DNA from 4 places in the Clostridium felsineum DSM 794 genome. Region 1 is predicted to be linked to each of the others. Evidence: a T-box and tRNA genes for the amino acid it is inferred to sense, from the RefSeq annotation. Region 1 holds a T-box; the other regions hold tRNA genes.
The links. The T-box of region 1 lies ahead of ileS (isoleucine--tRNA ligase). A T-box ahead of a tRNA ligase gene usually reads a tRNA of that ligase, here a tRNA-Ile.
Positions count from the first base shown of each region.

Region 2: it has a tRNA-Ile gene. The T-box ahead of ileS (isoleucine--tRNA ligase) is inferred to sense a tRNA for this amino acid. The anticodon was not compared.
Region 3: it has a tRNA-Ile gene. The T-box ahead of ileS (isoleucine--tRNA ligase) is inferred to sense a tRNA for this amino acid. The anticodon was not compared.
Region 4: it has a tRNA-Ile gene. The T-box ahead of ileS (isoleucine--tRNA ligase) is inferred to sense a tRNA for this amino acid. The anticodon was not compared.

Region 1 is NZ_CP096980.1:939,541-947,503, forward strand. Features, by position in the region: gene CLFE_RS04505 (enoyl-CoA hydratase/isomerase family protein) at 1-382, shown strand, start outside; gene CLFE_RS04510 (4Fe-4S binding protein) at 464-664, shown strand; gene CLFE_RS04515 (2-oxoacid:acceptor oxidoreductase subunit alpha) at 661-1,809, shown strand; gene CLFE_RS04520 (2-oxoacid:ferredoxin oxidoreductase subunit beta) at 1,806-2,636, shown strand; gene CLFE_RS04525 (2-oxoacid:acceptor oxidoreductase family protein) at 2,633-3,202, shown strand; T-box leader at 3,308-3,527, shown strand; gene ileS (isoleucine--tRNA ligase) at 3,614-6,718, shown strand; gene CLFE_RS04535 (LacI family DNA-binding transcriptional regulator) at 6,949-7,953, shown strand.
Region 2 is NZ_CP096980.1:85,435-93,397, reverse strand. Features, by position in the region: rRNA gene CLFE_RS00490 (23S ribosomal RNA) at 1-2,400, shown strand, start outside; rRNA gene rrf (5S ribosomal RNA) at 2,471-2,587, shown strand; tRNA gene CLFE_RS00480 (tRNA-Ile) at 2,591-2,667, shown strand; tRNA gene CLFE_RS00475 (tRNA-Ala) at 2,669-2,744, shown strand; gene CLFE_RS00470 (HD domain-containing protein) at 2,831-3,307, shown strand; gene CLFE_RS00465 (transcription repressor NadR) at 3,387-3,902, shown strand; gene CLFE_RS00460 (UPF0182 family protein) at 3,927-6,632, shown strand; gene CLFE_RS00455 (L,D-transpeptidase) at 6,753-7,610, shown strand; gene CLFE_RS00450 (NAD(P)/FAD-dependent oxidoreductase) at 7,639-7,963, shown strand, end outside.
Region 3 is NZ_CP096980.1:753,842-761,804, reverse strand. Features, by position in the region: rRNA gene CLFE_RS03550 (23S ribosomal RNA) at 1-2,484, opposite strand, end outside; rRNA gene CLFE_RS03545 (16S ribosomal RNA) at 2,814-4,319, opposite strand; tRNA gene CLFE_RS03540 (tRNA-Ala) at 4,812-4,887, opposite strand; tRNA gene CLFE_RS03535 (tRNA-Ile) at 4,889-4,965, opposite strand; gene murD (UDP-N-acetylmuramoyl-L-alanine--D-glutamate ligase) at 5,107-6,495, opposite strand; gene CLFE_RS03525 (glycine--tRNA ligase) at 6,869-7,963, opposite strand, start outside.
Region 4 is NZ_CP096980.1:4,686,921-4,694,883, reverse strand. Features, by position in the region: gene CLFE_RS21730 (sensor histidine kinase) at 1-308, shown strand, start outside; gene CLFE_RS21725 (ABC transporter ATP-binding protein) at 435-1,205, shown strand; gene CLFE_RS21720 (ABC transporter permease) at 1,192-3,096, shown strand; rRNA gene CLFE_RS21715 (16S ribosomal RNA) at 3,551-5,056, shown strand; tRNA gene CLFE_RS21710 (tRNA-Ala) at 5,149-5,224, shown strand; tRNA gene CLFE_RS21705 (tRNA-Ile) at 5,230-5,306, shown strand; rRNA gene CLFE_RS21700 (23S ribosomal RNA) at 5,401-7,963, shown strand, end outside.

The sequences.
Region 1 (7,963 bases):
AAATTTAGGAGTAATTCCATCTGCAGGAGGAACGCAAAGACTTAGTTATCTTATAGGTACAGCACGTGCAAAGCAGGTAATTTTATTGGGCGATAGAATACATGCAGAAGAGGCAAAAGCTTTGGGGATTGTTTATGAAATAGCAGAAAAAGAAGAGTTATTATTGGCCGCTGAAAAAATAGTAAACAAGCTAATAAGTAAATCACCGATGGCTGTATATTTAGCAAAGTCATCTATAAATATTGCGTCTAGTGCAGGAAACGAATTTGGAATGAAATATGAAAAAATGTGCCAAGCGGTATTAGCTAATCATCCGGATAGAGAGGAAGGAATACGAGCATTTTATGAAAAACGACCTCCTGAATACAAGGTATTTAAATAATATTATATTTTGTTCTGAGAAAGTTAGCTATTAAATACCACAATATATATTATTGTGGCGGAATAAATGGGGTGAATAATCATGAAAGTGAAATTTGTGATAAAAAAAGAAAGATGTAAAGGTTGCAACATTTGTATATCATTTTGCCCAAAAAAAGTTTTAGCTTTAGATGATTTAGAAAAAGTAAAAGTTGTTAACGAAGAAGCATGTATAAATTGTGGCCAATGCGAATTAAGATGTCCTGATTATGCAATTTATGTGGAAAAGAGGCTAGAAGTATGAGAAGTGCTAGATTGATGCAAGGGAATGAAGCGTGTGCAGAAGGTGCATTGGCTGCGGGAATAAACTTTTTTGGTGGATATCCTATTACACCATCTACAGAAATTGCAGAAATCATGGCTGAGAGACTTCCTAGCGTAGGTGGTACTTTTATACAAATGGAAGATGAGATTGCTGGTATAGGAGTAGTGCTTGGTGCAGCTTTGGCTGGTAAAAAAGGACTCACTGCTAGTGCAGGCCCTGGAATTTCGTTAAAGCAAGAATTAATTGGATATGCTTGTGCATCTGAGATACCAATTGTAATTGCAGATGTTCAACGTATGGGACCATCTACAGGACAACCAACATCACCATCACAAGGGGATGTAATGCAAGCACGTTGGGGAACTCATGGTGATCATCCTATGATTGCATTGTCACCATGGACAGTAATAGAGACTTTTAATGTAACTGTACTTGCCGTAAATTATGCTCAAAGGTTTCGTACTCCAGTTATTATTTTACTTGATGAAGTTGTTGGTCATATGAGAGAAAAGGTTATTTTGCCAGAAGCTAAAGATATAGAAATATATCCACATTGTGTACCTATGTGTCCAAAAGGCAAGGATTATAAGCCATATAATACTATGGAAGATTGTGTTCCTAATATAGCTGATGTTGGAATGGGATACAAAATTCATGTTACTGGTCTTATTCATAATGAAGAAGGTTTTCCAGATAGTAGTGAACAAATGACTAAGTATACCATTGAACGTTTACATAAAAAAATAAGCAGAGTACAAGATGAGATTACTCATTATGACGAATTTTATATGGAAGATGCAGAATATGCAGTAGTAGCATATGGGGGAACAGCTAGAACAGCATATGAAGCAGTTAAAATTGCACGTGAAAAAGGAATTAAAGTTGGCATGATTAGATTAATGACAATTTGGCCATTTGCTAGTAAGGTTATAAAAAGGTTGGCACATAAAGTAGAAAAAATACTTGTTCCAGAAATGAATTATGGTCAACTGGTTTTAGAAGTAGAACGTGTTGCAGGTGGTGCTGCTCAAGTTATTTCTTTACCTAAATATAATACTAAAATATTCACCCCACAAGAAATACTCTTGGCCATTCAGAAATTAAGAACAGGGGTGGTAAAATGATACATCATGAGAGAAATTACGAAAAGTATTTGCTTATGAATAGACTGCCACATATGTGGTGTTCAGGTTGTGGAAACGGTATTATAATGAAAGCTATTGCTAAGGCTATTGAACTATATAATATTGATGAGGATAATGTAGTCATTGTATCTGGAATTGGCTGCTCATCTAGGGCATATTCTTATATGAATCTTGATTCAATACATACAGTTCATGGAAGGGCAATACCATTTGCTACAGGTATTAAATTAGCTAATCCTAAATTAAAAGTTATTGTAATAACAGGGGATGGTGATTGTACCGCAATTGGAGGAAATCATTTTATACATGCAGCAAGAAGAAATATTGATTTAACAGTAGTGCTATTTAATAACAATATTTATGGTATGACAGGAGGACAAGCATCACCACTTACGCCTAAAGGAAAAAAGGCAACAACAACACCTTATGGATCAATTGATAGGTCTTTTGATGTATGTGAACTTGCAAAAGCGGCTGGAGCTACATATATTGCTAGAAGTACAACTTATCATGTACAGCTTTTAGTTGATTTAATTCTTCAAGGCATTTCTAACAATGGATTTTCATTAGTTGAGGTTATTACACAATGTGTTACTAATTATGGTAGAAGGAATGGAATTGGTGATGCATCAAAAATGTTACTGTGGATGAAGGAAAATGCAGTTAACATAAAAGATTATAAAAAAACAATAAACGATGGAGAAAGTGATAAGTTTCCGATTGGTGTTTTACGTAAAATTAGCGAACCGGAATACAGTACAGAGTATAACAAAATTATTAACAGGGTATGGAGGAGAGAAGAGTGAAACAAATACAGTTATGCGGTTCTGGTGGTCAAGGAATAATTACTACTGCAATAATTTTGGGTGAAGCAGCTGTTATGGAAGGTAAAGAAGTGGTTCAATATCAGTCTTATGGAGCAGAAGCACGGGGTGGTAACTGTAAGTCTGAGGTTATAATATCTAAGGTATTTATAAATCATCCTAAAATAATTAAACCAGATATAGTTATTGCTTTAACTCAAAAAGCTGCAGATAAATATTTTTCCGAGCTTAAAGGTCAAGGAATTCTAATTATAGATGAAGATTTAGTATGCAAAGTACCTAAACATCCTAATATAATAAAGGCGCCATTAACGCGATTGGCTATAGACAAGTTTGGCAAAAGCTTATACACAAATATTATTATGTTGGGATTATTAGTAAGGGTTACAAAAATTGTATCATTTGAAACCATTAAAAAAGCTGTTGCAATGAAGGTACCCAAGTCAACAATAGAAAAGAATTTAAAAGCTTTAGAAATTGGGTATAATTATAATATAGATATAAACGAGAAAACAGTTAATTATAAAGAGGTTCAAACAGTAGGGTAATTAAATAAATAGTTATAAGTAAGAGCAATATTAATATCAGAGATTAGTATAAATAATATCTTGTAATATAATATTATATAAGTTATAATGTATTAGTATAAAATAACAATAGTGTGGAATGGGAAAAGTACTTTTTGGAAGGTTTTTAGAGAGCAAAGTATTGGTGGAAGCTTTGCAACCGGAATTTAAGGAAAATCACCCAGGAGCTGGAGACTGAAATTATAGTAGGTTTTTTCGTAATTCTGCGTTAAAGAATAGGGCATTAAATAGTGCTTGAAAACTAGACCATAGGTGGTATATAAGCGAATGTAACTTCGTCCTATTTGAGGGCGGGGTTTTTTATTATATGTACATAAAAAATAAATATAGGGAGTCTATCCCAATAACTAGCGCTTTGGAAAGGAGTTTCATATGTATAAGAAAGTTGATTCTAGCAAATCGTTTGTTGACATTGAAAGAGATGTACTGAATTTATGGAATGAGAAAGAGATAGTAAAAAAGAGTTTTGATTCAAATCAGGATGGTGAATATTTTACCTTTTATGATGGACCTCCAACTGCAAATGGAAGACCACATGTAGGGCATATTCTTACAAGAGTAATGAAGGATTTAATTCCAAGATATAAAGTAATGAAAGGCTGCAAGGTTTTAAGAAAAGCTGGATGGGATACTCACGGACTTCCTGTAGAGCTTGAAATAGAAAAAAAGCTTGGAATTTCAGGAAAACCTCAAATAGAGGAATATGGAATTGAAAAGTTTGTTAAAGAGTGTAAGGATAGTGTTTTTTCATATGTTAACCTATGGAAGGATATGTCTGAAAAGCTAGGCTACTGGGTTGATATGGAAAATCCTTATGTAACTTATCACAATGACTATATTGAATCAGTATGGTGGGCATTAAAACAAATGTGGGATAAAGATCTTTTGTATAAAGGTCATAAAATAGTACCATATTGTCCTAGATGTGGAACTGCTCTTTCTTCACACGAAGTTGCTCAAGGATATAAAGATGTAAAAGAAGCAACAGCTTTTGTTAAATTCAAGATTAAGGGTGAAGAAAATAAATATATATTAGCATGGACAACTACACCATGGACACTTCCAAGTAACGTAGCTCTTGCTATAAATAAGTCTTATGATTATGTAGAAGTTATAAATAACGGAGACCATTTAATACTTGCAAAAGCATTATTAAGTGTACTTGAAGGAGAATATGAAGTTGTTTCTGAATTCAAAGGTGAAAAACTTTTAGGAGTTGAATACGAGCAATTATTTAAATTTGAAACTCCAGAAAAAAAGGCATTTTATGTTGTACACGGAGATTTCGTAACTTTATCAGATGGTACAGGAATAGTTCATATAGCACCTGCTTATGGTGAAGACGATAATATGCTAGGCAAAAAATACGATTTGCCACTTATTAACCTAGTTAATGGTGAAGGTAAATTTGTAGATTCAGTAGAACCATGGAAGGGATTGTTTGTAAAGAAAGCAGATCCTAAAATATTAGAATACATGAAGGAAAACGAAACTTTATATAAATCAGAAAAGTTTACTCACTCATATCCTCACTGCTGGAGATGTGACACACCACTTTTATACTATCCAAGAGATAGCTGGTTTGTAAAAATGACCTCATTAAGAGATAAACTTGTTGAAAACAACAATAAGATTAATTGGTATCCTGATAACATAAGAACAGGAAGGTTTGGTAAGTTCGTTGAAAATGTTATAGATTGGGGTATTAGTAGAGATAGATACTGGGGTACACCTCTTCCAATATGGCAATGTGAATGTGGTCATAGAGAGTGTATTGGAAGTATAGAAGAGCTTAAGGAGAAAGGAATTAATGTTCCAGATAATATAGAGCTTCATAAGCCTTATATAGATGAAGTGAAACTTACTTGTCCTCATTGTGGAAAGCCTATGGAAAGAACAGAAGAGGTTATAGATTGCTGGTTTGATTCAGGTTCAATGCCTTTTGCACAACTTCATTATCCTTTTGAAAATAAAGAAGTGTTTGAGAAAACTTTCCCAGCACAATTTATATCAGAAGCAGTAGACCAAACAAGAGGATGGTTCTATACATTACTTGCAATTTCTACATCAATATTTGATAAGAGTTCTTTTGAGAATTGTATAGTATTAGGTCACGTACTTGATAAACATGGTCTTAAAATGTCAAAGCATAAAGGAAATGTTGTAGATCCATTTGATGTTTTAGATAATCAAGGAGCAGATGCTTGTAGATGGCACTTCTATACAGCAAGTGCACCATGGCTTCCAACTAGATTTTCTCAGGAAGATGTAGCAGAAACACAAAGAAAGTTCCTAAGTACTTTGTGGAATGTATATTCCTTCTATGTACTATATGCTGAAATAGATAAATTCAATCCAAACGATTATAAGAATTTTGTTTCTGAAAATGTTATGGATAAGTGGATTATATCTAGATTAAATACGCTTATAAAGGATGTAGAGAATTCCCTTGATTCTTATGGAATAACAGGGGCAGCACTTGAAATACAAGATTTTGTAGATGATCTTTCAAATTGGTATGTAAGAAGAAATAGATCAAGATATTGGTCTCAAAACCTTACAGATGATAAGATAGGAGCATATGTTACGCTTTACAAAGTTCTTGTTACTTTATCTAAGGTTGCAGCACCATTTATACCATTTATGACAGAGGAAATATATCAAAGTTTAGTTACAAGTATAAATGAAAATGCGGAGGAAAGCGTACATCTTTGTAAATGGCCTGAATATGATGAAAGCGTTATAGATAGCTCACTTGAAGCAGAAATGAAACTTGCTATATCAATAGTTAAGCTTGGAAGAAGTGCTAGAAATGGAGCTAACATTAAGAACAGACAGCCACTTTATGAAATGCGTGTAAGTACAAAAGCTCTTCCAAATTATTATGGAGATATAATAAAAGATGAGCTTAATGTTAAGAAGGTTGAGTTTGGAGCAGATCTTTCAAAATATGTTAACTTTGAAATAAAACCTAACTTACCTGTACTTGGAAAATCTTATGGAAAGCTTATTCCTAAGATAAGAAAAGAAATTTCTTCAATGGATCAAATGGAGCTTGCTAAGAGAGTAAGAAGTGGAGAAGCTGTTAAAGTAGATGTGGATGGTACTGAGATAGAATTAAATAGCACAAACTTACTTGTTACAATGCAGGGACTTGAAGGCTTTGCGTTTGCAGGTGTTGGAGAAATAGGAATAGTTCTTGAAACAACAATAACAGAAGAACTAAGAGAAGAAGGATACTTAAGAGAAATATTAAGTAAGATTCAAAACATAAGAAAAGAAAGTGGTTTTGAAGTAGCAGATAAGATAGAAATCTACGTATCAAATAACGAAAAACTTGAAGCTGTAGTTAAAAAATTCGAAGATACTATTAAAAAAGAAACCTTAGCAACCGATATAGTATATAGTGAGAATGAAAAAGCTACTGTTTATAACATAAATGGTGAAGAACTTAAGATATATTTATTAAGAAAGTAATATAATATATTTAGTAATAAGGGTGATAAGTGATATTGAACATAAAAAAATAAGTTCAGACACTTATCACTTATTATTCTAATGATATTAATTGAAAATCTAAGGATATGTTATATAACAATAGAAATTTGCGTTTTACAAGGAAATATGGTATAAAAAGATTATAACTATTAGTGCAGGTAAAATATAATAATAATAGATTAAATATAGAATTATAGGAGTGATTTTTTATGGCTGCCTCTATTAAAGATGTCGCTAGAGAAGCGAGAGTATCTATTGCAACGGTTTCTAGAGTTTTGAATAATGTAGACGTTGTAAATGAAGAAACCAAGAAAAAGGTAATGGAAGCAATTAAAAAGTTAGATTATAGACCTAATATTGTGGCAAGAAGTCTTAAAACTCAAAGAACAAGGACTATTGGAATCGTTATACCGGATATATCAAGTCAATTTTATCCTGAGATAGTAAGAGGAGCGGAAGACGTAGCTAACATATATAATTATAATGTAATTTTGTGTAATACGGATTTGGACATTTCAAAAGAAAAAGATTACATTAGAGTACTTAAGGAGAAAATGGTGGATGGAGTTATTTATATGAGTAATTCTTTAGCACCTGAAATACTTCAACTTTTAAGGGATCTTAAAATTCCTACTGTACTTGTTGAAACAAGAGAAGGGGAAAGTGAAGATGCTTTTCCAAGTGTAACAATTGATAATAAAAAAGCTGCATATGACGCTGTAAATTACTTGATAAAAAAAGGTAATAAGAAAATTGCTTATGTAGGTGTAAATCCTAAAATGAAGAATAATGCTAGTGCTAGAAGATACGAAGGATATGAGAAGGCGCTTGTAGACAATAATATTGAAATTAATGAAGATTTGATTCAATTTGGAGGTTTAAAGGCTGTAGATGGATCAGATGGAATTAATGTTATAATCAAAAAAGAAAAGATAGATGCCGTTTTCTGTGCATGTGATGAAGTAGCAATGGGTGTTATAAATGCACTTAGAGAGAATGGAATAGCTGTTCCAACAGAGGTAGATGTTATGGGATTTGATAACATTTATACATCATCTATTTTTTATCCAAAGCTTACAACAGTAGAACAACCTACTTATGATATGGGTTCTGTTGGAATGAGAATGCTTATAAAAATAATAAATAAAGCAGAACCAGAATGTCTTCATTATTTACTCGATTACAGTATAATAGAGAGAGATTCATGTAAATAAAATAGTTTTA
Region 2 (7,963 bases), 850 kb from region 1:
AGGTGAAAAGAACCCCAGACGGGGAGTGAAATAGAACCTGAAACCGTGTGTCCACAACCGATCAAAACACGTTAATGTGTGATGATGTGCTTTTTGTAGAACGAGCCAACGAGTTACGGTATGCAGCAAGGTTAAGCACTTAAGGTGCGAAGCCGAAGGGAAACCAAGTCTGAATAGGGCGCATAGTTGCATGCTGTAGACCCGAAACCGGGTGACCTATCCATGGCCAGGGTGAAGCGGAAGTAAAATTCCGTGGAGGCCCGAACCACAATGGTGTTGAAAAACCATGGGATGAGCTGTGGATAGGGGAGAAATTCCAATCGAACTCGGATATAGCTGGTTCTCCTCGAAATAGCTTTAGGGCTAGCGCCATGAATGAGTACCGGAGGTAGAGCACTGAATGAGGTAGGGGCTGACAACAGTTACCGAACTCTATCAAACTCCGAATGCTGGATACTTGAATCATGGTAGTCAGACTGCGAATGATAAGATCCGTAGTCAAAAGGGAAACAGCCCAGATCACCAGCTAAGGTCCCAAAGTATAGATTAAGTGGTAAAGGATGTGGGATTTCTAAGACAACTAGGATGTTGGCTCAGAAGCAGCCATTCATTAAAAGAGTGCGTAATAGCTCACTAGTCAAGAGATCCTGCGCCGAAAATGTCCGGGGCTAAAATCTAACACCGAAGCTGTGAACTTGTACTTCGTACAAGTGGTAGAGGAGCATCCTGTATGGGCTGAAGTCGTACCGAAAGGAGCGGTGGACTGTACAGGAGAGAGTATGTTGGCATAAGTAGCGAGAACTAAGTGAGAATCTTAGTGGTCGAAAACCTAAGGTTTCCTGGGGAAGGTTCGTCCGCCCAGGGTAAGTCGGGACCTAAGCCGAGGCCGAAAGGCGTAGGTGATGGACAATCGGTTGATATTCCGATACCGCAGAGTAACGTTATGAGAAATGGGATGACGCAGAAGGATAGGATATGCGTACGTTATTGGAAGTACGTCTAAGCACTGAGAGTGGAAGATAGGAAAATCCGTCTTCCTTAAGCTTGGGGTGTAATGGTGAGGTAGTTTACTACCGAAATATCTGATTTCATACTGCCAAGAAAAGTCTCTATCCAGGAGCTCTGTGCCCGTACCGCAAACCGACACAGGTAGGTGAGGAGAGAATCCTAAGACCATCGGAAGAATTGCTGTTAAGGAACTCGGCAAATTGACCCCGTAACTTCGGGAGAAGGGGTGCCTACGAGAGTAGGTCGCAGAGAATAGGCCCAAGCAACTGTTTATCAAAAACACAGGTTTCTGCTAAAGCGAAAGCTGAAGTATAGGAGCTGACGCCTGCCCGGTGCTGGAAGGTTAAGGGGAATGCTTAGCGCAAGCGAAGGCATGAACTTAAGCCCCAGTAAACGGCGGCCGTAACTATAACGGTCCTAAGGTAGCGAAATTCCTTGTCGGGTAAGTTCCGACCCGCACGAATGGCGTAATGATTTGGGCACTGTCTCAACAGCAAATCCGGCGAAATTGTAGTGCAAGTGAAGATGCTTGCTACCCGCGATTGGACGGAAAGACCCCGTAGAGCTTTACTGTATCTTAGCATTGAATTTCGGTATTGTCTGTACAGAATAGGTGGGAGACTTGGAAGCAGTTCCGTCAGGAATTGTGGAGTCGTCTTTGGGATACCACCCTGACAGTACTGAGGTTCTAACCGGAGGCCATGAAACTGGTCACGGGACATAGCTAGGAGGGCAGTTTGACTGGGGCGGTCGCCTCCTAAAAAGTAACGGAGGCGCCCAAAGGTTCCCTCAGCGCGGTTGGAAACCGCGCGTAGAGTGCAAAGGCAGAAGGGAGCCTGACTGCGACACAAACAAGTGGAGCAGAGACGAAAGTCGGGCTTAGTGATCCGGTGACTCCTCGTGGGAGGGTCATCGCTCAACGGATAAAAGCTACCTCGGGGATAACAGGCTGATCTCCCCCAAGAGTCCACATCGACGGGGAGGTTTGGCACCTCGATGTCGGCTCGTCGCATCCTGGGGCTGAAGTAGGTCCCAAGGGTTGGGCTGTTCGCCCATTAAAGCGGCACGCGAGCTGGGTTCAGAACGTCGTGAGACAGTTCGGTCCCTATCCGTCGCGGGCGAAGGAAATTTGAGAGGAGCTGTCCTTAGTACGAGAGGACCGGGATGGACTGACCTCTGGTGTACCAGTTGTCTTGCCAAAGGCACGGCTGGGTAGCTATGTCGGGAAGGGATAAACGCTGAAGGCATCTAAGCGTGAAGCCCACCTCAAGATTAGATTTCCCATAACATAAGTTAGTAAGACCCCTGTAAGAACAACAGGTGATAGGTCAGAGGTGTAAGAATGGTAACATTTTAAGCTGACTGATACTAATAGGTCGAGGGCTTGACCAATTAATAAATAAATATATGATAATTACTATGCAATCTTGAAAGTACAAAGTACTTTCTACATTTAAATAGATCCGGTGATCATAGCATGGTTGTAACACCCGTTCCCATACCGAACACGAAGGTTAAGAACCAGAACGCCGATAGTACTGCAGGGGAGGCTCTGTGGGAGGGTAGGTCATTGCCGGGTAATGGATCTTTAGCTCAGTTGGTTAGAGCAACCGGCTCATAACCGGTCGGTCCGGGGTTCGAGTCCCTGAAGGTCCACCATGGGGGATTAGCTCAGCTGGGAGAGCACCTGCCTTGCACGCAGGGGGTCAAGAGTTCGAATCTCTTATTCTCCACCAAACTAAGATAGCAGTTTTATAACTGCTATCTTTTTTTTTTTGTTATTTTAGTATATAATTTTAGTGTATAAGAGGGAGGATATGCATTGATAGTTGAGAGAATAAATCAATTTTTTAAGTATGTATATTCGTATGTAGATGATGATGATAAATTATATATTGAAAAACACTTGAATTCAAGGGAAAAGGAACTGTTTTATAAATTATCTATTCATGAGCAGAAACATGCAGTGAATGTAGCAAGAGATGTAGATAAGAGATGTAGTGAAGAAGATATGATAAAAGCAGCACTTCTACATGATATAGGAAAGATATATATAAAGCTTAATTTAATTGATAAGTCAATTTTAGTTATACTTGATTTTATAAGTAAAGGTAAATTAAAAAAGTTTAGTAAAATTAAAAAAGTTTATTGCCACTATAATCATAGTTATATAGGATATTGTATGTTAAAGGAATTAGAAAACGAAGAAGTATTATTTCTTGTGAAAAATCATCATAATAATAGTATAAAAGATAATGCCAAATTAGATATATTAAAAAAATATGATGATGAAAATTAGTTTGAAGATATATATAATGCTATTCTTTAAATTAAAAAAATATATATAAAATAGATTAGGAAAAAATATGGTGATATAAATGAATTCAGAAGAAAGAAGAGAAAATATTAAAAGCAGGTTAGAAAACAATGAGGATCCAATTAAAGGCAGTACCTTAGCAGAAGATTTAGGTGTGACAAGACAAATAATTGTAAAGGATATAGCTATACTTAGAGCTAAAGGGTATAAAATAATAGCAACACCAAAGGGATATATAATTAATAAAACTAATTCTAATGCTATAAAAAGGGTTCTTGCTGTAATACATGATAGAGATAGTATAGAGGATGAACTTCAATCAGTTGTCGAGTTTGGAGGAATTGTAGAAGATGTAATAATAGAGCATCCACTATATGGAGAAATAAGAGGAATACTTATGATTAGAACACTTTTCGATGTTAAAAACTTTATGGATAAAATTAAGAATCATAGTGCAGAGCCCCTTTCGATTCTTACAGGTGGAGTTCATTTGCATACAATAAGGGCTGAAAATGAAAAGGATATGCAAAATATTATAGATGAATTAAATAGGAAAAATTATATAATATCTGATTAGAAATAAGGATATGAGGTGATACATTTGAAAAAGAGAGTTACCATTATAACTATAATTGTATTTTTAATAATTTTAGTTAGTTCCATCGGAAAAGTAACAGACTTTATAATTAATTTAGAGTGGTTTAATGAAGTGGGGTATACCTCTGTTTATTTTACAAAGCTCATGGCAATACTTAAATTAATGATTCCAATATTTGTAATAATATATTTAGGATTATGGTTTTATTATAAAAGCATGAAAAAAATAATTATAAAATGGAGTAAAGTTGTTGAGGTTAATATAAAAAATGAAAAAATAAAAAAAAGAATAGCTATTATAATTGATATTATAATATCTTTTTTTGTTTCATATTTTATAGCTTCAATTTATTGGTATAGAATACTCCAGTTTACAAGTGGTACTAATTTTAATATAAAGGATCCTGTTTTTAATATTGATGCATCTTTTTATGTATTTAGATTACCTCTTATAGAATCATTATATAATGTATTAATGTTGTTTCTAATATTTATGGCAGGAGTAACTGTTATTTTTTATATAATATTAAATTTAAGGAATAACATCTATAGAAGAAATTTTCATAAAAGTATTAATATAAAGGATTTTTTTAGTGGTTTAAGTAATTTTGCTGGTAGGCAATTTGCTATAATAGTATTTTTGATAATGTTATTGGTATCAGCTGGTTATGTATTAAAATCATTTAAATTAGTATACTCCCCACGTGGAGTTGTGTATGGCGCTGGATACACTGATATACATGTATCACTGGTTTTCTATGTAATAATAGTAGCTGTAGCTATAATATCATCAATAGTTATTTTTATAAGTATAGTTAAATATAAAATAAAACCTATATTTATATCAATAGCTGTTATATTAATTTTGGTGGTAGGCCAAAGCATAACATCTGAAATAGTTCAAAACCTAATTGTAAAATCTAATGAAAAGAATTTAGAAGCTCCTTATATTAAAAATAATATACAATATACAAGGGATGCTTTTAATATAAATGGTATATATGAAAGGAAATTCTCTTCTAATGATGATCTTACAGAGGAAGATATGGCTAATAACAAGCAAACTATAGATAATATAAAGATAAATTCAGTAACGCAAGCATTGGAGTTTTATAATCAAGTTCAGGTTGTTAGATATTACTATGACTTTAAGGATTTAGATGTAGATAGGTACAATATAAATGGAAAGTATAGTGAGGTGTTTTTAGCTCCAAGAGAAATTAATAGTAAATCTCTTCAAGGAAATGCTGACACTTGGCAGAATAGGCATCTTATATATACACATGGTTATGGGGTAGTTATGAATAAAGTTAATTCAGTAACTAGTGAAGGCCAGCCTAACTTTGTAATAAAAGATATACCACCTAATAATGATACTAAGCTTGAGATTAAAAATCCTAGAATATATTATGGTGAAGAAACCAATGATTATGCAATTGCAAACAATACGTTAGGTGAGTTTGATTATCCAGAAGGAAGTGAAAATAAAACTAATAACTATAGCGGTAAAGGTGGAATAAAGGCATCTTTAATTAATAGAATTTTATTTGCTATAAGCAGAAAGGAATCTAACTTTTTACTTTCACAAAACATAAATGGTAATAGTAAAATTTTAATAAATAGAAATATATTTGATAGGCTAAATAAAATAGCTCCATTTTTGAACTATGATAAAGATCCTTATACGGTTTTAAGTGGTGGGAGACTATATTGGATAATAGATGCATATACTACATCAGATAGATTTCCTTATTCTCAACCATATAATAATGTAAACTATATAAGAAATTCGGTTAAAGTTGTTATAGATGCAGTAGATGGTACAACTAATTTTTATATTGTAGATAAAAATGATCCTATAGCGAATAGTTATTCTAAAATATTTCCAGGGTTGTTTAAAGATATAAGTGAAGTTCCTAAAGATATAAGAAGTCATTTTAAATATCCAGAAGACTTGTTTTCTATTCAGGCTGATGTTCTTGGAAAATATCATGTAACAGATACGGGAGTATTTTATAATGGTGAAGATCTTTGGGAGCCAGCTAAAAATCAAAAGAAAATAGATGGAGAAAAGGGTGTAAATGATGCTTCATACTTTATAATGCAGCTTCCAGAAACTAAGAAGCCTGAAATGGTACTTATGGAGTACCTAAATATGAAAGGCAAAGATAATATGTCTGCTATATTTGGAGCAAGAATGGATGGAGATAATTACGGAAAGTTAATTTTATATAAGTTGCCAACAGAAAAGACGGTTTATAGCCCCTATTTATTTAAACAAAAAATAAACCAAGATCCTGCAATTTCTAAAGAGGTATCACTTTGGAATACTCAGGGTTCTAGTGTACAATTTGGGGATACATCTATAATACCCATAAAAAATTCATTACTGTATGTAGAACCAGTGTATTTAAGAGCACAAGGTAAGAATAGTATGCCAGAGGTTAAAAGAATAATTGTATCCTTGGGAAATAAAATAGTTATGGCAGATAGTATTGAAGATGCTTTAAATCAAATATTTAATAATAGCTTAACAGAGAATTCAACTAATCAAGAACAAATTCCTCAGAATGAAAATGATAAAGAAAAGTTAAATAAAGCTAAGGATTTATATAATCAGGCTATAGATGCTCAGAAGAATGGTGATTGGTCTAAATATGGTGAGGCTATTAATAAATTAGGTAAAATTTTAGATGACTTAGATAAGTAAATTTTGAAAATTATAGGTTATATCATTGTAACCTATAATTTTTTTATACATTAAACTTCATGTATATGTTTAACTTGTATTTTTATGTAAATAATAACAATATACAGAGGTGAGATTGTGATGAAAAAGGAAATAGGAAAATTTTTATTATCGTGTGTGATTAGTTCAATAATAACATGCATTATTATATTGGCACCTATATTTTTTACTAAAGATGATAAGCCAGGTGACTTTGTTCCACCGAGTACTTCTTATGAAAATAAAGTCAAGGCAGAAGTTACGGAAAAAATGAAATACAAATTTAAGGACAATATTTCAGTATTTTCATCAAAGGATTGTATTAAAAACACTTATTACATAAGTAATGACAATGTTCAATTAGTTGTTGATATAGATAAACCTTCATCGAAAATATATACTTTAAATAAAGGAGAAGAAGTTGTAGCTACTAAGGAAAAGAGTGGATACATTTATTGTGAGACAAATCATGTTGATGAATACGGAATTTTTATTAATGGTTGGGTGAAAAAAAATATTAACAATGTTACAGGGGTAAAATGTATAAATTATGATACTTTAATTGATGTAGATATTACAAGTGAAAGTATAAATGTTTATAAAAATAATGTTATAGTTAATAAAAAGCCAATTAAATGTTCTACAGGTGTTAAAGGAGATAATTATAAAGAAACTCCTATAGGAATTTTTAGTGTAAAAAAGAAAGTAGCAAATTTATCTAATAAAAGAGAAGGAGAGAACGGTATGTATGGCATACAGTTTTTTAGTGATTATTTTCTAAATTCTGTCTCCTTTAATGAAGTAAAAAAAGATGATAAAATAGTATATGATGAAAATATAAGAGAGATAAATAATTTAGGTAAGACTGATACTAATGGAGGAATAAGACTTTCACTAGAAGATTCTAGATATATATATAATTTAGTTACAGATAAGAGTGCAGTTAGTATTCATTATTAGAGAGTGTAAAATCTTAAGGGGGGATTTTATGGATTACGATGTTTTAATATTAGGTGGAGGTATAATAGGATGTTCCATAGCCTATGAATTATCAAAGTATAGTTTGAATGTATCACTTATTGAAAAGGAATACGAAATTGGAGACGATACATCTATTGTAAATGCTGATTTGGTTCATAATGGTATAGAAGCTAGGTATGTTGTAAATTATGATTTAGAGACTAAAGGTAATAGTGTGATGAAGCAAACCTGCGAGGATTTAGCAGTACCTTTTAAAACTATAAGTGCAATTGTTTGTTCCAAGAATGAAGAGGTAATAGATAAAACATACAACAGGGCAATAAAGAGAGGGT
Region 3 (7,963 bases), 190 kb from region 1:
GTGGACTCTTGGGGGAGATCAGCCTGTTATCCCCGAGGTAGCTTTTATCCGTTGAGCGATGACCCTCCCACGAGGAGTCACCGGATCACTAAGCCCGACTTTCGTCTCTGCTCCACTTGTTTGTGTCGCAGTCAGGCTCCCTTCTGCCTTTGCACTCTACGCGCGGTTTCCAACCGCGCTGAGGGAACCTTTGGGCGCCTCCGTTACTTTTTAGGAGGCGACCGCCCCAGTCAAACTGCCCTCCTAGCTATGTCCCGTGACCAGTTTCATGGCCTCCGGTTAGAACCTCAGTACTGTCAGGGTGGTATCCCAAAGACGACTCCACAATTCCTGACGGAACTGCTTCCAAGTCTCCCACCTATTCTGTACAGACAATACCGAAATTCAATGCTAAGATACAGTAAAGCTCTACGGGGTCTTTCCGTCCAATCGCGGGTAGCAAGCATCTTCACTTGCACTACAATTTCGCCGGATTTGCTGTTGAGACAGTGCCCAAATCATTACGCCATTCGTGCGGGTCGGAACTTACCCGACAAGGAATTTCGCTACCTTAGGACCGTTATAGTTACGGCCGCCGTTTACTGGGGCTTAAGTTCATGCCTTCGCTTGCGCTAAGCATTCCCCTTAACCTTCCAGCACCGGGCAGGCGTCAGCTCCTATACTTCAGCTTTCGCTTTAGCAGAAACCTGTGTTTTTGATAAACAGTTGCTTGGGCCTATTCTCTGCGACCTACTCTCGTAGGCACCCCTTCTCCCGAAGTTACGGGGTCAATTTGCCGAGTTCCTTAACAGCAATTCTTCCGATGGTCTTAGGATTCTCTCCTCACCTACCTGTGTCGGTTTGCGGTACGGGCACAGAGCTCCTGGATAGAGACTTTTCTTGGCAGTATGAAATCAGATATTTCGGTAGTAAACTACCTCACCATTACACCCCAAGCTTAAGGAAGACGGATTTTCCTATCTTCCACTCTCAGTGCTTAGACGTACTTCCAATAACGTACGCATATCCTATCCTTCTGCGTCATCCCATTTCTCATAACGTTACTCTGCGGTATCGGAATATCAACCGATTGTCCATCACCTACGCCTTTCGGCCTCGGCTTAGGTCCCGACTTACCCTGGGCGGACGAACCTTCCCCAGGAAACCTTAGGTTTTCGACCACTAAGATTCTCACTTAGTTCTCGCTACTTATGCCAACATACTCTCTCCTGTACAGTCCACCGCTCCTTTCGGTACGACTTCAGCCCATACAGGATGCTCCTCTACCACTTGTACGAAGTACAAGTTCACAGCTTCGGTGTTAGATTTTAGCCCCGGACATTTTCGGCGCAGGATCTCTTGACTAGTGAGCTATTACGCACTCTTTTAATGAATGGCTGCTTCTGAGCCAACATCCTAGTTGTCTTAGAAATCCCACATCCTTTACCACTTAATCTATACTTTGGGACCTTAGCTGGTGATCTGGGCTGTTTCCCTTTTGACTACGGATCTTATCATTCGCAGTCTGACTACCATGATTCAAGTATCCAGCATTCGGAGTTTGATAGAGTTCGGTAACTGTTGTCAGCCCCTACCTCATTCAGTGCTCTACCTCCGGTACTCATTCATGGCGCTAGCCCTAAAGCTATTTCGAGGAGAACCAGCTATATCCGAGTTCGATTGGAATTTCTCCCCTATCCACAGCTCATCCCATGGTTTTTCAACACCATTGTGGTTCGGGCCTCCACGGAATTTTACTTCCGCTTCACCCTGGCCATGGATAGGTCACCCGGTTTCGGGTCTACAGCATGCAACTATGCGCCCTATTCAGACTTGGTTTCCCTTCGGCTTCGCACCTTAAGTGCTTAACCTTGCTGCATACCGTAACTCGTTGGCTCGTTCTACAAAAAGCACATCATCACACATTAACGTGTTTTGATCGGTTGTGGACACACGGTTTCAGGTTCTATTTCACTCCCCGTCTGGGGTTCTTTTCACCTTTCCCTCACGGTACTGCTTCACTATCGGTCACTAGGTAGTATTTAGCCTTGGGAGGTGGTCCTCCCAGCTTCCCACAAGGTTTCACGTGTCTCGTGGTACTCTGGTACAGATCGGGCTTTTTTCTCTTTTCACCTACAGGACTATTACCTTCTATGGTTTAACTTTCCAGAAATCTTCGGTTAAGATATAAAGCTTTAATGATCTGCCCGCAACCCCGGAAACAAGTTTCCGGTTTGGGCTCTTTCCGTTTCGCTCGCCGCTACTAAGGAAATCGATTTTTCTTTCTCTTCCTCCAGGTACTTAGATGTTTCAGTTCCCTGGGTTTACCTCTATATACCTATGAATTCAGTATACAGTTCATGGGGTTACCCATGAGAGTTTCCTCATTCGGAAATCTTCGGTTCACAGACTATTTGCGTCTACCCGAAGCTTATCGCAGCTTATCACGTCCTTCATCGGCTCCTAGTGCCAAGGCATTCACCATGCGCCCTTTGTAGCTTGACCTTACAAGAATTCATTAATATCTCTGTAGATTATGATGGCTAATTTCGTTCAATACTTCATCAATAAAGCTAACTATAGATTACTATAAGTTTTCTTTATTTCTTTGTATTCCCCGAAATTCCCTCATCATTACTAATATGAGGTATTGAATCCTATACTAAGTAAATATATTTAAATTCAAACAACAAAGAATTAACTTTGCCTTGCTTTAGAGTATTACTCTTAATTACTATGCAATTTTCAAAGTACAAATAGAGAGTTGAACTCTCAAAATTAAACAGAGAACAAAGAACCTTCATGGAAATTACATTTCCATGTCGACTCCTTAGAAAGGAGGTGATCCAGCCGCAGGTTCTCCTACGGCTACCTTGTTACGACTTCACCCCAATCATCAACCCCACCTTCGACCGCTGGTTCCAAAAGGTTACCTCACGGGCTTCGGGTGTTGCCGACTCTCATGGTGTGACGGGCGGTGTGTACAAGACCCGGGAACGTATTCACCGCGACATTCTGATTCGCGATTACTAGCAACTCCGGCTTCATGTAGGCGAGTTTCAGCCTACAATCCGAACTGGGATAGGGTTTTGAGTTTAGCTCCACCTTGCGGTATAGCATCTTTTTGTCCCTACCATTGTAGCACGTGTGTAGCCCTAGACATAAGGGGCATGATGATTTGACGTCATCCCCACCTTCCTCCCGGTTAACCCGGGCAGTCTCACTAGAGTGCTCAACTAAATGTTAGCAACTAATGATAAGGGTTGCGCTCGTTGCGGGACTTAACCCAACATCTCACGACACGAGCTGACGACAACCATGCACCACCTGTCATCCTGTCCCCGAAGGGACTTCATCCATTACGGACTAATTCAGGAGATGTCAAGTCTAGGTAAGGTTCTTCGCGTTGCTTCGAATTAAACCACATGCTCCGCTGCTTGTGCGGGTCCCCGTCAATTCCTTTGAGTTTTAATCTTGCGACCGTACTTCCCAGGCGGAATACTTATTGTGTTAACTGCGGCACAGAAGGAGTCGATACCTCCTACACCTAGTATTCATCGTTTACGGCGTGGACTACCAGGGTATCTAATCCTGTTTGCTCCCCACGCTTTCATGCCTCAGCGTCAGTTACAGTCCAGAAGGCCGCCTTCGCCACTGGTATTCTTCCTAATCTCTACGCATTTCACCGCTACACTAGGAATTCTGCCTTCCTCTCCTGCACTCCAGACATCCAGTTTGAAATGCAGCCCCCAAGTTAAGCCCGGGGATTTCACATCTCACTTAAATATCCGCCTACACATCCTTTACGCCCAGTAAATCCGGACAACGCTTGCCACCTACGTATTACCGCGGCTGCTGGCACGTAGTTAGCCGTGGCTTCCTCCTATGGTACCGTCATTATCGTCCCATAAGACAGAGTTTTACGATCCGAAGACCTTCATCACTCACGCGGCGTTGCTGCATCAGGGTTTCCCCCATTGTGCAATATTCCCCACTGCTGCCTCCCGTAGGAGTCTGGACCGTGTCTCAGTTCCAATGTGGCCGATCACCCTCTCAGGTCGGCTACGCATCGAAGCCTTGGTGAGCCGTTACCTCACCAACAAGCTAATGCGCCGCGGGTCCATCTCATAGCGAATAAATCCTTTGGCTCAGAAATCATGTGATTTCCGAGTATTATGCGGTATTAATCTTCCTTTCGGAAGGCTATTCCCCACTATGAGGCAGGTTACCCACGTGTTACTCACCCGTCCGCCGCTGGGAACCGAAGTTCCCCGCTCGACTTGCATGTGTTAAGCACGCCGCCAGCGTTCGTCCTGAGCCAGGATCAAACTCTCAATTTAAAAGTTTGATATAATACAGATGCTACTCCGTATTCCTTTAGCTCATCGCTAAATTTATTTAAATAGAATAAATTCTATTCAAAAGAATTGCTGGTTCTTTAATTCTCTGTTTAATTTTCAAAGTTCAATTGTGCGCTGCACTCAGACAGCTCATTAATAATATCATCTACATTTCACCTTGTCAACTACTTTTTTCATCTTTAAGGTTTAAATGTTGTCGCTTACTGCGGCGACATGTAATATAATATCACATAATGAATTATATACTTTTATTATTAACACTATTTAAGATAAATATACTTATTTTTCTCTTTTTTTTTTCATTATACTTTAATTTTCTTATAGCGATACTCAAGGTATAGTTTATGTCATATTTTTGAAAATATACTTTAAATTTGCCGAAAATAAAAGCTTATTTTTGAAATTTAATATTTCTTATAAAATTCCAAAAACAAAAAATAAAAAATGACAGTCATAAATGACTGTCATTTTTGGTGGAGAATAAGAGATTCGAACTCTTGACCCCCTGCGTGCAAGGCAGGTGCTCTCCCAGCTGAGCTAATCCCCCATGGTGGACCTTCAGGGACTCGAACCCCAGACCTACCGGTTATGAGCCGGTTGCTCTAACCAACTGAGCTAAAGATCCATTTTCCTAGCAAAAATTTAAATTTTACTAATCAAACTGTTTGCTAGGTTAAATAGTAGCAAACAACTTACAGTTAATTATTATAAAAGGTTTAAAGAGATTTGTCAACAGTATTTTTAAAAATATTTATTTTTTTATTTATTACTCTAAGTTGTTTACTAAATCTTTAAATTTATTTCCTCGAATTTCAAAATTAGGGAACATATCAAAACTTGCACATGCTGGTGAAAGAGTTACTATATCACCATTTACACCTATCTTTTTTGCTTGTCTTACGGCATCTTCTAAGTTCTCAACTATTATTATAGGTAATTCTATATTTTTTTCTTTAAGAACTTTATCAAAAGTTTCTTTTATTTTATATTTCGTATTGCCTGTTAAAATTAATACTTTTATTTTGTCATATCCATTCTCAGCAAGTGGCTCAAAAGGAATGTGCTTATCATATCCTCCTGCAATAAGTATAACTGGTTTTCCATAAGCATTAAGTCCAGAAAGTGTTCTTGTAGGACTTGACGCTATTGAATCATTATAATACCTTACTCCATTCAATTCTCTAACAAATTCACGTCTATGTTCTACTCCCGCAAAGTTTTTTGCAACATTTATCATGCTTTCTTTAGAAACATCTTCGCTTACAGCACAAAATGCAGCCATAAAATTCTCTACGTTATCCATTCCCTTTATCTTAATCTCTTCTTTATTACAGATTTTATCTCCAAATAGATATATATTTTCATCTTCGTTACTGTAATATGCCCCATCTACAATTTTTTCATTTCTACTAAATTTGAATAATTTTCCTAAAGCTTCACTTTCCATATCGTTTGTTATCTTATTATCTCTATTTAATATTAAAATGTTATTTTTATTTTGATGTGTAAATATATTCTTCTTTGCAGCTATATATTCTTCCATTCCTTTGTGTATATCCAAATGATTTGGACTTAAATTTGTTATAACTGCTACTTCAGGTGAAACATCTATTGTCATAAGTTGAAAACTTGATAATTCCAATACTACCTTATCAGTTTTAGAAACTTCTTGTATTTTTGAAAACAAAGGTGTACCTATATTTCCTCCAACCCACGTTTTGAATCCTTGTTCTTTAAGTATATTGTATATTAGTGTAGTTGTAGTTGTTTTACCATCACTGCCTGTTACTCCAAAAATTTTAGCTGGACAATACTTTATAAACTCTTCCATTTCAGATGTTATATATGCTCCAGCTTGTTTTGCTTTAACTAAAGCTTCGCTATCTATTCTCATTGATGGTGTTTTAAATATCACATCAAATCCTTGTAATGCTGATAAATAATTTTCTCCTAATTCCAATCTAATATTTTCATTAGAAAACTCGTTTATAACCTCTTCCCCTAGCTCCTCTTTTGTCTTTTTATCAAATGCAGTTACCTCTGCTCCAAGCTTATTCAAAAAATGTATAAGTGGTCTATTACTTATTCCCATTCCAACAACTGCAGTTTTTTTATTCTTTATAAAGCTTATAAACTCATTAAAATCTTTTTTCATATCGCTAAATCCTCCCATTTCAAATTTAATTATATCACTTTATAAAAGTATAACAAATATAAATTTTATATAAGAATAATTAACATTTAGCTAGTGCATACTGTCACTTTTTTCAAGATTTACATATTTTCAATATTTTTTATGTAAAGTATTGAAAAATATTAATATATTGTGCTATAATATAGAAGTGCCGTAAGGAAAACATTAATATAATTCCCCAAGTTTTAATTGAACATATAACATATCCCCATGATTAAACCCTATTTTGCCGGATTTTATTATCCGGCTTTTTCTTTTTTTGTACAGGTTTATATAAACAAAGGATTTTCTCAGTATAAAATTTTTTCACACCAAGAAAATCCTTTTTAGTTCACTATTTTATTCTTTCTTCTAAATATTTCTCTAAATCCTCAATTTTTATTCTAACCTGACTCATACTATCTCTATCTCTTATAGTGACTGCCTCATCTTCTAAGGTATCAAAATCAACAGTTATACAATATGGTGTTCCTATTTCATCTTGTCTTCTATATCTTTTGCCTATACTTCCTGTTTCATCATACTCTACATTGAATTTTGAACTTATTTTCGAATAAACATCTAAAGCTTTTTCGGATAATTTTTTACTTAAAGGAAGAACTGCCGCCTTAATAGGAGCTATTTGCGGATTAAAATGTAATACTATTCTTTGATCTCCACCTTCAAGTTCTTCTTCATCATAAGCATCAATTAAAAATGCGAGTGCAACTCTATCTGCACCAAGTGATGGCTCTATTACATATGGAACATACTTTTCATTTGTAGTTGGATCTAAATAATTCATATCTTCTCCAGAATGATCCATATGCTTTTTAAGATCATAATCAGTTCTATCTGCTACTCCCCAAAGCTCTCCCCAACCAAACGGAAATTTATATTCTATGTCGGAAGTTGCTTTACTGTAAAATACAAGTTCTTCTTCTGAATGATCCCTAAATCTTAAGTTTTCTTTATTAATTCCTAAATCCATTAAGAAACTCCAGCAATAATCTTTCCAATATTTAAACCATTCTAAATCAGTTCCTGGTTTGCAGAAAAACTCTAATTCCATTTGTTCAAATTCTCTTGTTCTAAATGTGAAATTTCCAGGTGTTATTTCATTTCTAAATGCTTTACCAATCTGTCCTATTCCGAAAGGAACTTTCTTTCTTGAAGATCTTTGAACATTTTTAAAATTAACGAATATACCTTGAGCAGTTTCTGGCCTTAAATAAATTTCTGATGAAGCATCTTCTGTTACACCTTGAAATGTTTTAAACATAAGATTAAATTTTCTTATGCTAGTAAAATTCTCTTTTCCGCATTTAGGGCATTTAATATGATTCTCTTTTATAAAACCTTCTAACTTTTCATTTGACCAACCATCAGCACTTGCTACTTCTTCGCCTTGCTCTGTTAAAAAATCTTCAACAATTTTATCTGCTCTAAA
Region 4 (7,963 bases), 1.1 Mb from region 1:
ATACAGGAGATAATGGTAATATAGAAATAAAGTCTTTTGAGGATGATAAAGAGAAGATAGTTATAATATCTGATAATGGTATAGGAATAAAAGAAGAAGACTTGAACAAAGTATTTAATAAATCATTTACCGGATTTAATGGTAGAAAAGAGAATTCTAATGCCACAGGAATGGGCCTATATCTATCATATAAGCTTGCTAGAAAATTAGGACATAATATAACCATAAAATCTAGGTATACCAAGGGAACTGAGGTTTTTATACATTTTCCAAAATGGTGTGATTATTACGAGGTTACAAAAATGTAAGGTAAAAAAGCAAAATGTAAGCCAGAAAAATGGTTGTACATTTTGCTTTTTTGTATAATTTACACATAGGAAATAAGAAAAAGGAATTTAAATTAAAAATATTCCTTGATTAACGGAGGTAGGAAAATGGAAGTTTTAAGTATAGAAAAATTAAGAAAAGTATATGGTTCTAAGTTTGGAGGCACTAAATATTCAGTTCTTAAGGATATAGATTTAAAAGTAGAAAAAGGAGAGTTTGTTGGAATAATGGGACCTTCTGGTTCTGGAAAAACTACATTTCTAAATGTAATATCTACTATTGATAAGCCAACCTCAGGAAGGATAGTTATTGATGGTAAAGATATAGTAAAGCTTAGAGAACCTGGTTTGTCAAAGTTTAGAAGAGAGAAACTTGGTTTTATATTTCAGGATTTCAATTTACTAGACAATATGACTATTAAGGAGAATATAGTATTACCACTTGCATTAGCAAAGGTACCATACAATGAAATTGAAAAGAGACTCATAGACATAACTAAAAAACTTGGAATAAGTGAAATATTAAATAAGCATACCTATGAGGTGTCAGGAGGACAAAAACAAAGAGCGGCAGCAGCAAGAGCTATAATAACTCAACCGTCACTTGTTTTAGCAGATGAACCAACGGGAGCATTGGATTCAAAGGCATCTAAAGAACTTCTGAATTCTCTAAGATATTTAAATGAAAAGAATCAAGCTACAATTTTAATGGTAACCCATGACGCTTTTGCGGCATCTTATTGTAAACGAGTTATTTTTATTAAAGACGGAAAGTTATTTAATGAGATATATAAGGGTGATAGAGATAGAAAAAGTTTTTATGAAAGTATATTAAAAGTACTTTCAGTTATTGGAGGGGATACAGATGACATTATGTAAAATGGCGTTAAATAATGTGAAAAGTAGCATCAGAAATTATTGGGCTTACTTTTTAAGTTCCTCCTTTAGTGTTTTTATAATATATATATTTATGGCTATAAGTTACAATAAGAGTGTACAAAAGAGTTTAGAAGATATAAAATCCGTAGCACTTCTATTTCATATGGGAACTGTTATGATAATAATATTTTCTGCGTTTTTTATTTGGTACTCAAATTCATTTTTTACTAAGTCAAGAAAGAAAGAATTTGCAACCTACATGCTTCTTGGAATGTCCAAAGGTCAGGTGGCTATGCTTAATTTTTGTGAAAATCTTATAATAATGATTACATCTTTAATTACAGGAATCATTCTGGGAGCTATTTTTAATAAGTTTTTTATAATGCTTTTGTTTGCACTTATGAAAACTACAGGTAAAGCAGAATTTCAGTTTGATATTAGAGCTGTAAAAATTTCGTTAATAGTATTTTTTATAATATTTGCATTAATAAGTTTACAAAGTTACCTAATAATATGTAAAAGCAAACTAATAGATATGTTTAATGCAGCAAAGAAAATAGAAAAAGGGTTAAAGATATCAGTTATAACTATAGTTATGAGTGTAGTAGCAATTATCTGTATGTCATATGGTTATTACGTAGCAATAAAAAAGTTAGGATATAACATAGTTTTGGCACCAAAGGTAGTAATTCTAATTTCAGTAGGAACTGTATTATTTTTTACTTCTGTAACAGCAGTTATTATAGAGATGATGAAAAAAAATCAAAAATATCTTTTTAAAGGAGCTAGACTTGTAACAGTGTCGCAAATGCATCAAAGATATAGAGGAAATGTAGGAAGTTTAAGTGTAATAACAATAACAACTACAATTGCTTTATGCGCTCTTTTATTTTGTTGGGGGGGATTTTCTAAATCAGTAGAAAATGCGAGAAATTTATGTCCCCTTTCAGTAGAATATATTAATGGCAATGATAGTACTAATAAGCTTTTTGACAGTATAGTAAAAAAGCATAAAGAGATAGATATTAAAGTTAAAGAGAATATAAATTTTATTGTGGTAAATGGCAGAGTACCTTTTGTTAATCAAAACGTCAATTTTTTCGTAATAAATCAGAGTGAGTTTAATAAAGTAAAAAATGATGAAGGGGATAGTAAGAATATAAATTTAAAAAATAATGAGGTTTATTATTCTGAGGTCCAAGACTTCTCAGGAGATCCTAAAAAAGCAATTGGAAAAAATGTTAATTTCAAATTTGCAGGTAAGGATCACAATTTTACAGTAAGGTATGTAGATAGTAAAAATTTTATAGCATTAGATCATTATAAGGATATTATTGTTGTAAATGATTCTACTTATAATAATATGAAAAAAGAAGCTAACCAAGAAAGTTTCTTTAAAGTTAATGGGTATATATTAAAAAATGATTTCAAAGCAGAAAAGTTTGTAGGTGAACTTCAAAAGAAGATGCCTAAAGAAAATAGCTTAGCAACATTTTATGAACATTATACTAGTGGTATGAAGCTTATGGGGGTGCTGGCTTTTATAGGTCTATTTATAGGAATACTTTTTGTAATGGCCACAGGAAGCATAATATACTTTAAGATGTTTATGGAATCAAGAGAGGATAAAGGAAATTTTATAATTCTAAGGAAAGTTGGAATTAGTGAGAATGAGGTTAAAAAATCTGTAATAAAAGAACTTGTTATTATTTTTGGAGCACCATTTTTAATAGCTTCATTAAATACCTATGCTGCATCATTTTCTATAAGTAAACTACTTGAATTTAAAATAATGAAAGAATATGTAATTATAGAGATAGCATATTTATTAATTTATAGTATATACTATTTTATAACACTAAAAAGTTATTTGATAAATATTAAAGAATAAAAGATAAAAAAGTAAGTTCTAAAGATTATAAAGAACTTACTTTTGTTAAATTTATACAACTATTTTGGAGATTTAAGATGAAAACCATAATAAACTTTCCCTAAAGTATCATTGTATTTAAAATAGAGCAATAAAGAGTATAATGTAGAAATATATAATTATTTCGTATAAAATAAAAACTTATAGTTAGCAACGTGTCAAAAAACATGTTATTATAATTAGCGTTGTCAGATAAATTACTTATCACTTACAAATTTGATAAAAAAATGTTGACAACAAGAAACAAAAATGTTATTATATAAAAGCTGTATGATTACAGCAGACAATTGAACTTTGAAAATTAAACAGAGAATTAAAGAACCAGCAATTCTTTTGAATAGAATTTATTCTATTTAAATAAATTTAGCGATGAGCTAAAGGAATACGGAGTAGCATCTGTATTATATCAAACTTTTAAATTGAGAGTTTGATCCTGGCTCAGGACGAACGCTGGCGGCGTGCTTAACACATGCAAGTCGAGCGGGGAACTTCGGTTCCCAGCGGCGGACGGGTGAGTAACACGTGGGTAACCTGCCTCATAGTGGGGAATAGCCTTCCGAAAGGAAGATTAATACCGCATAATACTCGGAAATCACATGATTTCTGAGCCAAAGGATTTATTCGCTATGAGATGGACCCGCGGCGCATTAGCTTGTTGGTGAGGTAACGGCTCACCAAGGCTTCGATGCGTAGCCGACCTGAGAGGGTGATCGGCCACATTGGAACTGAGACACGGTCCAGACTCCTACGGGAGGCAGCAGTGGGGAATATTGCACAATGGGGGAAACCCTGATGCAGCAACGCCGCGTGAGTGATGAAGGTCTTCGGATCGTAAAACTCTGTCTTATGGGACGATAATGACGGTACCATAGGAGGAAGCCACGGCTAACTACGTGCCAGCAGCCGCGGTAATACGTAGGTGGCAAGCGTTGTCCGGATTTACTGGGCGTAAAGGATGTGTAGGCGGATATTTAAGTGAGATGTGAAATCCCCGGGCTTAACTTGGGGGCTGCATTTCAAACTGGATGTCTGGAGTGCAGGAGAGGAAGGCAGAATTCCTAGTGTAGCGGTGAAATGCGTAGAGATTAGGAAGAATACCAGTGGCGAAGGCGGCCTTCTGGACTGTAACTGACGCTGAGGCATGAAAGCGTGGGGAGCAAACAGGATTAGATACCCTGGTAGTCCACGCCGTAAACGATGAATACTAGGTGTAGGAGGTATCGACTCCTTCTGTGCCGCAGTTAACACAATAAGTATTCCGCCTGGGAAGTACGGTCGCAAGATTAAAACTCAAAGGAATTGACGGGGACCCGCACAAGCAGCGGAGCATGTGGTTTAATTCGAAGCAACGCGAAGAACCTTACCTAGACTTGACATCTCCTGAATTAGTCCGTAATGGATGAAGTCCCTTCGGGGACAGGATGACAGGTGGTGCATGGTTGTCGTCAGCTCGTGTCGTGAGATGTTGGGTTAAGTCCCGCAACGAGCGCAACCCTTATCATTAGTTGCTAACATTTAGTTGAGCACTCTAGTGAGACTGCCCGGGTTAACCGGGAGGAAGGTGGGGATGACGTCAAATCATCATGCCCCTTATGTCTAGGGCTACACACGTGCTACAATGGTAGGGACAAAAAGATGCTATACCGCAAGGTGGAGCTAAACTCAAAACCCTATCCCAGTTCGGATTGTAGGCTGAAACTCGCCTACATGAAGCCGGAGTTGCTAGTAATCGCGAATCAGAATGTCGCGGTGAATACGTTCCCGGGTCTTGTACACACCGCCCGTCACACCATGAGAGTCGGCAACACCCGAAGCCCGTGAGGTAACCTTTTGGAACCAGCGGTCGAAGGTGGGGTTGATGATTGGGGTGAAGTCGTAACAAGGTAGCCGTAGGAGAACCTGCGGCTGGATCACCTCCTTTCTAAGGAGTCGACATGGAAATGTAATTTCCATGAAGGTTCTTTGTTCTCTGTTTAATTTTGAGAGTTCAACTCTCTATAATATCTATAATGTGGGGGATTAGCTCAGCTGGGAGAGCACCTGCCTTGCACGCAGGGGGTCAAGAGTTCGAATCTCTTATTCTCCACCATACGTGGGTTTATAGCTCAGCTGGTTAGAGCGCACGCCTGATAAGCGTGAGGTCGATGGTTCGAGTCCATTTAAACCCACCATTGTACTTTGAAAATTGCATAGTAATTAAGAGTAATACTCTAAAGCAAGGCAAAGTTAATTCTTTGTTGTTTGTATTTAAATATATTTATTTAAGGTCAAGCTACAAAGGGCGCATGGTGAATGCCTTGGCACTAGGAGCCGATGAAGGACGTGATAAGCTGCGATAAGCTTCGGGTAGACGCAAATAGTCTGTGAACCGAAGATTTCCGAATGAGGAAACTCTCATGGGTAACCCCATGAACTATATACTGAATTCATAGGTATATAGAGGTAAACCCAGGGAACTGAAACATCTAAGTACCTGGAGGAAGAGAAAGAAAAATCGATTTCCTTAGTAGCGGCGAGCGAAACGGAAAGAGCCCAAACCGGAAACTTGTTTCCGGGGTTGCGGGCAGATCATTAAAGCTTTATATCTTAACCGAAGATTTCTGGAAAGTTAAACCATAGAAGGTAATAGTCCTGTAGGTGAAAAGAGAAAAAAGCCCGATCTGTACCAGAGTACCACGAGACACGTGAAACCTTGTGGGAAGCTGGGAGGACCACCTCCCAAGGCTAAATACTACCTAGTGACCGATAGTGAAGCAGTACCGTGAGGGAAAGGTGAAAAGAACCCCAGACGGGGAGTGAAATAGAACCTGAAACCGTGTGTCCACAACCGATCAAAACACGTTAATGTGTGATGATGTGCTTTTTGTAGAACGAGCCAACGAGTTACGGTATGCAGCAAGGTTAAGCACTTAAGGTGCGAAGCCGAAGGGAAACCAAGTCTGAATAGGGCGCATAGTTGCATGCTGTAGACCCGAAACCGGGTGACCTATCCATGGCCAGGGTGAAGCGGAAGTAAAATTCCGTGGAGGCCCGAACCACAATGGTGTTGAAAAACCATGGGATGAGCTGTGGATAGGGGAGAAATTCCAATCGAACTCGGATATAGCTGGTTCTCCTCGAAATAGCTTTAGGGCTAGCGCCATGAATGAGTACCGGAGGTAGAGCACTGAATGAGGTAGGGGCTGACAACAGTTACCGAACTCTATCAAACTCCGAATGCTGGATACTTGAATCATGGTAGTCAGACTGCGAATGATAAGATCCGTAGTCAAAAGGGAAACAGCCCAGATCACCAGCTAAGGTCCCAAAGTATAGATTAAGTGGTAAAGGATGTGGGATTTCTAAGACAACTAGGATGTTGGCTCAGAAGCAGCCATTCATTAAAAGAGTGCGTAATAGCTCACTAGTCAAGAGATCCTGCGCCGAAAATGTCCGGGGCTAAAATCTAACACCGAAGCTGTGAACTTGTACTTCGTACAAGTGGTAGAGGAGCATCCTGTATGGGCTGAAGTCGTACCGAAAGGAGCGGTGGACTGTACAGGAGAGAGTATGTTGGCATAAGTAGCGAGAACTAAGTGAGAATCTTAGTGGTCGAAAACCTAAGGTTTCCTGGGGAAGGTTCGTCCGCCCAGGGTAAGTCGGGACCTAAGCCGAGGCCGAAAGGCGTAGGTGATGGACAATCGGTTGATATTCCGATACCGCAGAGTAACGTTATGAGAAATGGGATGACGCAGAAGGATAGGATATGCGTACGTTATTGGAAGTACGTCTAAGCACTGAGAGTGGAAGATAGGAAAATCCGTCTTCCTTAAGCTTGGGGTGTAATGGTGAGGTAGTTTACTACCGAAATATCTGATTTCATACTGCCAAGAAAAGTCTCTATCCAGGAGCTCTGTGCCCGTACCGCAAACCGACACAGGTAGGTGAGGAGAGAATCCTAAGACCATCGGAAGAATTGCTGTTAAGGAACTCGGCAAATTGACCCCGTAACTTCGGGAGAAGGGGTGCCTACGAGAGTAGGTCGCAGAGAATAGGCCCAAGCAACTGTTTATCAAAAACACAGGTTTCTGCTAAAGCGAAAGCTGAAGTATAGGAGCTGACGCCTGCCCGGTGCTGGAAGGTTAAGGGGAATGCTTAGCGCAAGCGAAGGCATGAACTTAAGCCCCAGTAAACGGCGGCCGTAACTATAACGGTCCTAAGGTAGCGAAATTCCTTGTCGGGTAAGTTCCGACCCGCACGAATGGCGTAATGATTTGGGCACTGTCTCAACAGCAAATCCGGCGAAATTGTAGTGCAAGTGAAGATGCTTGCTACCCGCGATTGGACGGAAAGACCCCGTAGAGCTTTACTGTATCTTAGCATTGAATTTCGGTATTGTCTGTACAGAATAGGTGGGAGACTTGGAAGCAGTTCCGTCAGGAATTGTGGAGTCGTCTTTGGGATACCACCCTGACAGTACTGAGGTTCTAACCGGAGGCCATGAAACTGGTCACGGGACATAGCTAGGAGGGCAGTTTGACTGGGGCGGTCGCCTCCTAAAAAGTAACGGAGGCGCCCAAAGGTTCCCTCAGCGCGGTTGGAAACCGCGCGTAGAGTGCAAAGGCAGAAGGGAGCCTGACTGCGACACAAACAAGTGGAGCAGAGACGAAAGTCGGGCTTAGTGATCCGGTGACTCCTCGTGGGAGGGTCATCGCTCAACGGATAAAAGCTACCTCGGGGATAACAGGCTGATCTCCCCCAAGAGTCCACATCGACGGGGAGGTTTGGCACCTCGATGTCGGCTCGTCGCATCCTGGGGCTGAAGTAGGTCCCAAGGGTTGGGCTGTTC